2 regions of the Leptothrix cholodnii SP-6 genome follow, and region 2 is predicted to be linked to the other one. Evidence: predicted binding sites of a transcription regulator. Region 2 holds the regulator's gene; the other holds the start of a gene.
What was found. The regulator FNR, encoded in region 2, switches genes on or off when oxygen is low (the NO sensors DNR and NnrR bind a similar motif). The targets are predictions, from matches to a motif close to TTGATNNNNATCAA.
Positions count from the first base shown of each region.

Region 1: the regulator FNR is predicted to act here: its motif matches at 2,127-2,140, upstream of LCHO_RS04720 (universal stress protein).

Region 1 covers NC_010524.1:1,005,861-1,009,262, reverse strand. The annotation lists gene LCHO_RS04730 (alkaline phosphatase D family protein) at 1-1,197, shown strand, start outside; gene LCHO_RS04725 (hypothetical protein) at 1,275-1,535, shown strand; gene LCHO_RS04720 (universal stress protein) at 1,647-2,069, opposite strand; gene LCHO_RS04715 (YecA/YgfB family protein) at 2,182-2,946, opposite strand; gene LCHO_RS04710 (cob(I)yrinic acid a,c-diamide adenosyltransferase) at 2,994-3,402, shown strand, end outside.
Region 2 covers NC_010524.1:3,055,333-3,058,734, reverse strand. The annotation lists gene ccoG (cytochrome c oxidase accessory protein CcoG) at 1-1,052, shown strand, start outside; gene LCHO_RS13875 (PI-PLC domain-containing protein) at 1,068-1,331, shown strand; gene LCHO_RS13870 (hypothetical protein) at 1,328-1,660, shown strand; gene fnr (fumarate/nitrate reduction transcriptional regulator Fnr) at 1,673-2,410, opposite strand; gene hemN (oxygen-independent coproporphyrinogen III oxidase) at 2,583-3,402, shown strand, end outside.

The DNA.
Region 1 (3,402 bases), 2.0 Mb from region 2:
CACTACCGTTTCATCACCGGCAACGCGGTGAGCCCGATCGGACGCACACGCACCGCACCACCGGCCGACAGCCAGCCGGCGCGGCTGCGCCTGGCGCTGGCGTCGTGCCAGCACTACGAACAAGGCCGCTTCACGGTGCACCGCGAGATCGCGGCCAGCGACCTCGATCTGGTGCTGTTCGTGGGCGACTATGTCTACGACTCCAGCAACCCGAGCTTTCTGCGCAGGCCGCATGAAGGGCCTGCGCCTGAAACGCTGGACCAGTTTCGGGCCCGCCACGCCACCTACAAACTCGACCACGACCTGCAGGCGGCCCATGCGGCGCACCCGTGGATCCTGGCCTGGGACGACCACGAGGTGCGCAACGACTATGCCGCCGCGCTGGGTACCGGCGAGTTGTCGGCGGCCGAGTTCGTGAGCATCCGCGCGGCGGCCTACCAGGCCTACTTCGAGCACCTGCCGCTCGCGCTCGATCAGTTCCCGGGCGAACGGGGCATGCGCATGCACGACCGCTACACGTGGGGCCGACTGGCCGAGCTGTGGACGCTCGACGGCCGCCAGCACCGCAGCGTGCAAGCCTGCAACGCGGCGGACGAATCGGGCGGGCATCTGCGCTGGCATTGCGACGAACTGGCAGACCGGCACCGAACGATGCTCGGCCCCGCGCAGGAAAACTGGCTGCACCGAGGGCTCGCACACAGCCAGCGGCGCTGGAAACTGATCGGCCAGGCCACGCAGATGAGCGCCTCTGGGCTCGAGACGCTGGGCCGGCAACTGGTGCACACCGACGGCTGGGACGGCTATGCGTCATCGCGCGCACGGCTGCTGCAGCACCTGGTCGACAGCGGCGTGCAGGACGTCGTCGCACTCGGCGGCGACGTGCACCGGCATGTGGCGGCCAACCTGCGTGTCAGGCCCAACGACGAACGTTCCGCGGTGGTGGCCAGCGAGTTCGTCACCACCTCGCTCACGACCCGCGGCATCCCGGAAAGCTGGATGTCGCTGATACGAAGCAGCAACCCGGACATCCTGCACGGGCGCAGTGACGAGAGGGGTTATGCCCTGATCGAGCTTGGAAACCAATCGCTACACTTGACTGCGAGAGCCACGGGGTTTCCGGTTACAGAATCATCGCTTCTGCATACGCAAGCCAGTTACAGCGTTGAATCAGGTCGAGCCGGTCCTCGACCCGCGTGATTCGGACTCTGCGGCCCGGCCTGCGCATGCAACCGGCGTTCAGTGAAAGGCCTGAAAACGGCCAGGGAGAAACCAGAATGAGCACACTTTTTTCATGGTCACGCTGGCTCGGCTTTTTCGGCCGCAAGGCCAAACCCGTCAAGGCAGGCAAGCGTCCGGCAGTGCGCAAGCATCCGCAGGATTTTGCCGACTACGGCACCGCTTTCGGCCTCGAGATGAGCCTCACCAATCAGGCGGCATCCGACCAGATCGAAGCGCCGGCATCAAAACCGGGACGCAAGGCCAAGACCAAGCCCGGCAAGGCTGTCGCCCGAGAGGCTGTCACGCCGATCCGCTGACACGGAAGGCATCGGAGACCCGCATCCCGCGGGCTCCTGGCGAACCGCCGATCACGGCCGCTTTGCCGAACATTCTGCGCAGAAGCCGCAACGGCTCCACCGCACATCGCATCAGCGAATCAGCAGAACAGGCGTCTTGCAAGCCGCAATGACGCGCGTCGCCACCGAGCCCATCACCAGATTGCCCAGCTGGTTGTGGCCGTGCGAGCCCATCATGACCAGATCGAAATGCCCCTCGTCGGCGGTCTTGGCGATGGCATCGGCCACATGACCGGTCTTGCTGAGGAAAGTCGCGCTGATGCGCTGGGCATCGAGAAACGTGCGCAGCGGCTTGAAAACCTTTTCGCCCTCATCGGCGTAATAGCCTTGCAGCAGTTCCCGATCGAGCACGGCCGCAGCACGAGGCGGAATGGTCGGCACCACGGTCAGCACGGTGTACTCGTGCGCCGGCCCCAGCCATTCATCATGGGCAGCCCAATAGGCGACCATGCGGCGGGTGTATTCGCTGCCATCGACAGCAACCAGGATTTTCATTTCAGGTCTCCAACTCGTTCGACGGGTTTCAGTGTGACATCGAGACCGCCGTCGGCCTTGATGATCATCAAGCCGATGCGGCACCCGGCGATGCCCACATCAACCCGTCCGCTCAGGCACTTTCGCTGCGGCCGTGGCACTGCTTGAACTTGCGCCCGCTGCCGCAAGGGCACGGATCGTTGCGACCGACCTTCGGCTCGGTGCGCCGCACGGTTTCGACCTTCAGCATCTGACCGCGGCCGAGGTCGGCGATCTCGACCACGTTGGCGACCAGGTCCTCGATCGCCGCATCCAGCGACTTCAACGGATGCTCGTCGTCGAGCGCCTTGGTGTAGGCCTTTTCGTCTTCGGTCTGCTCCGGCAGGTGACGCCACAGGCAGGCCAGCAGATCGGGCAGTTCGGGCGCCGCCATGTCCTGCAGCGCCGGGAAGTTGTTGAGCGCGTGCTCGAAACCGATCACCCAGGGCGCGAGTGCCGCCGTCATCGCCTCGCGACCCTTCAGCGGATTGCCATCGTCGTCGGTGGGCTGCATCACGAGCGGGTCGAACCAGCCGTCGGCCACCAGCGACTGGTTCAGCGCGGCATGGCGGCGCATCACCAGGCTCACCAGCCGCTCGTGCTTGGCTGAGTGCCAGCCGACGGTGTCGGGGCCGAGCACCTGGCCGCTGACCGAGCCGTCCTCGTCGACGGCGAGGTTCCAGTCGAACGCCGGTGGCAGCCATTGTTCGGGCGGCAGCGCCATCGGCTGTGCGAGCACGCCGCACAGGTAGCCGTCGAGCATCACGACATCGAGCGCCTCCAGCGGTTCGGGGATGGCGGCAAGCAGATCGTCGAGTTCACCGATCTCGGCGTCGTTCAGGTCGGCGGCTGGGGTCATGGTCAGGGTCTCCAAAACCGGCATTGTGCCGGCGCTACGATCGCGCCATGGCACATCGACTCACACAAATCAGCACCCGCACCGGCGACGACGGCACCACCGGCCTGGGCGACGGACAACGCGTGCCCAAGGATCACCTGCGCGTGCAGGCCATGGGCGACGTCGACGAACTCAATTCGCAGCTCGGCGTGCTGCTGGCCGAACCGCTGCCCGCCGACGTGCGCGAGCTGCTGGTGGTGATCCAGCACGAGCTCTTCAACCTCGGTGGCGAGCTCTCGATCCCCGGCTACACGCTGCTCAAGACCGAGGCCGTGCTGCGCCTGGACGAGGCGCTGGCGCACTACAACGCGCAACTGCCGCGCCTGCAGGAATTCATCCTGCCGGCCGGCACCCGCAGCGCGGCACTGGCGCACGTGGCCCGCACGATCGCGCGCCGGGCCGAACGGGCGGTGGTGG
Region 2 (3,402 bases):
ATCGTTTCGAGGGTGATCGGGCCAAGCGCATGAAGCTCGATGCCGGCCCCTGGACCGCCGACAAGTGGTTGCGCAAGTCCGGCAAGCAGCTCGCGTGGATCCTTTTTTCGCTCTGGACCGGCTTCACCCTGGTGGGCTACTTCACCCCCATCCACACGCTGACCGCCGAGGCCATGACGCTCGGATTCGGTCCGTGGGAATGGTTCTGGGTGCTGTTCTACGGCTTTGCCACCTATGGCAATGCCGGCTACATGCGCGAGCAGGTGTGCAAGTACATGTGCCCCTACGCGCGCTTCCAGAGCGCGATGTTCGACAAGGACACGCTCATCATCACCTACGACGCCGAGCGCGGCGAGCCGCGTGGTTCACGCAGCAAGAAGGCCGACCCGACCGCGCTGGGCCTGGGCGCCTGTGTCGACTGCAACCTGTGCGTGCAGGTCTGTCCGACCGGCATCGACATCCGCAAGGGCCTGCAGTACGAGTGCATCGGCTGCGCCGCCTGCATCGACGTCTGCGACAGCGTGATGGACAAGATGGGCTATGCCCGCGGCCTGGTGCGCTACACCACGCAGAACGGCCTCGACGGACGCTGGACGCGCGCCCAGATGTGGCGGCGTGCGCTGCGACCGCGTGTCCTGATCTACACCGTGATCCTGATCGTGATCGTGGTCGCCCTGGGCGTGAGCATCGCGATGCGATCGCCGTTCAAGGTCGACGTGGTGCGTGACCGCGCGTCATTGGCGCGCATCGTCGACGACGGCGTGATCGAGAACGTCTACCGCCTGCAGATCATGAACGCCACCGAAACGACGCAGTCCTACCGCGTCGCCGTCGAGGGCTTGCCGGGGTTGAGCCTGCCCGTGACGGCGCCGGTGCAGGTGGCAAGCGCCGAGGCGCGCTGGATCACCGTGGCCGTGCAGTTGCCGCCCGAGTCCGCCAGCCGTGCCGGCAGCGGGGCGCACACCATCCATTTCGACATCCAGCGCGTGGAGTCCGGCGGCGCTGCGCCGGCGACGCTGCGCGAGAAGTCGACCTTCGTGATTCCACGTTGACAAGCAGGAGCAGCCATGTCGATTGCAGTACAAGCCCCCGGTCCAGCCACCTTGCCGTGGTGGCGTGAGCGCATGTTGTGGCTGGTGCTCGGTGGCCCGCTGGTGGTGATCATGGCCAGTTTCGTGACCCTGGCGCTGGCGTTGAGTCATCCGGACCCGGTGCTGAGCACGGCGCAGTCCGCACGCACCGAATCGGCCGGCGCGACCGGATCGGCGATCGACCCTTCGCGCCTGCCTGCTCAGCAGGCTCGCAACCATGCGGCCACGGGCGGCAAATGAAAGCCGAACTGCGCAACGACCCCGACATCGAGGACCTGGCGCCCGACTACGAAGCGTCCACGACCTTCCCGATGTCGAATTGGGCCAAGCGGCTGTCGGTCGTCTGGTGGCCGGCCTTCCTGTTGGCGGGCGTGACCGAGATGCTGGTGTTCGCCTTCGTCGACCCGGAAGATCTGCGCTGGCTCGGCGGCGCGCCGGTCGACCTCGACCGCACGGCGGTCTACACGGCGGCCTTCTTCGCGTTCTGGGTGCTGATCGGCATCGCCTCCAGCCTCACGCAACTGCTGATGCGTGAGTCGAACGACCTGAACCGGCGTCGTTATCCCTGAGCCTGCAGATCTTCAGCAGCCGGCGCCGTTGACCACGCGCTGCAGGGCGTCCTGGTCGATGATGCGGATGTCGCGCTGCTTGACCTCGAGATAGCCCTCGTCCTGGAACTTCGAGAAGGTGCGGCTGACGGTCTCGAGCTTGAGGCCCAGGTAGCTGCCGATCTCCTCGCGCGTCATGCGCAGCACCAGCGCCGAGGCCGAGAAACCACGCGCCTGCAGGCGCTGCGTCAGGTTCAGCAGGAAGGCTGCCAGGCGCTCCTCGGCACGCATGCTGCCGAGCAGCAGCATCACGCCGTGGTCGCGCACGATCTCGCGGCTCATGATCTTGTGGAACTGGTGCTGCAGCAGCGTGAACTCGCGCGACAGGCTCTCGAGCTGGCCGTACGGGATCAGGCAGACCTGCGAATCCTCGAGCGCCACCGCATCACACGAGTGGCGGTCGTTGCTGATGCCGTCCAGGCCGATCAGCTCGCCGGCCATCTGGAAGCCGGTGACCTGCTCGCGGCCGTCGGTGGCCGACACCACGGTCTTGAAGAAGCCGGTGCGCACGGCATAGAGCGCCGCGAACGCGTCGCCGGAATGGAACAGGCTCTCGCCGCGCTTGACGCTGCGGCGCGTGCTCACCATGTTGTCGAGCGAAGACATCTCGTCGTCTGACAGGCCCACTGGCAGGCACAGTTCGCGCAGATTGCAGGCCGAGCAGGCCACTTTGAGCGCGTTGAGCTGGGAGGAGGCGGCAGTGTCTTGCATGATTTGGTTGATCCTGGGAAGGAATGGCCGACACCTTACCAGCATGCACCGGCAAAGTGCCTCTGTGGTCATGGCGAAGTGAGGGTCGACTCAGGGAATTCTTGAATAGCGCGGACGCATGGTGCTTGAGCCATGTCAAGGTACAGCGCCACCGGCACGGCACAGTGCGCACATGCACACGACGATCTCCGCAGGCACGCAGCCCCAATCCGCGACCACGATCAACGCCGACGTGGCCGCCACGGACCACCAGCCGGTTCTGAGCGAGGAACTGCTGCGCCGCATGGACGGCCCCGGGCCACGCTACACCTCCTACCCCACGGCGGATCGTTTCGTCGAGGCCTACACCGCCGATCACTACCGCCAGGCACTGTCCCAGCGCAGCATCGGTGCGGTGGGCGGCGCAGGTGGGCCGCTGTCGGTCTACGTGCACGTGCCGTTCTGCGAATCGGTCTGCTATTACTGCGCCTGCAACAAGATCGTCACCCGCGACCACGGCCGCTCGACCGCCTACATCGACGCGCTGGCGCGCGAGCTGGAACTGGTCACGCAGACGCTCGGCCGGGGCCAGCGCGTCTCGCAACTGCATTTCGGCGGCGGCACGCCCACCTTCCTGAGCGATGCCGAACTCGACCGCCTGATGGGCGAGTTGCGCCGGCATTTCCACATCGAGCCGCATGGCGAATATTCGATCGAGATCGACCCGCGCACCGTCAGCCGCGAGCGCCTGGCTCACCTCAAGGAGCTCGGCTTCAACCGGGTCTCGTTCGGCGTGCAGGATTTCGACGCCGACGTGCAGAAGGCGGTGCACCGCGTCCAGCCTTTCGAGCAGGTCGAGGCGCTGATGAAGGATGCGCGCGAGCTCGGCTTCCATTCGATCAACGTCGACCTCATCTACGGCCTGCCCAAGCAGACGCCCGAGAGCTTCGCGCGCACCGTGCGCCAGGTCGCCGGACTGCGGCCCGACCGCATCGCGATGTACGGCTACGCCC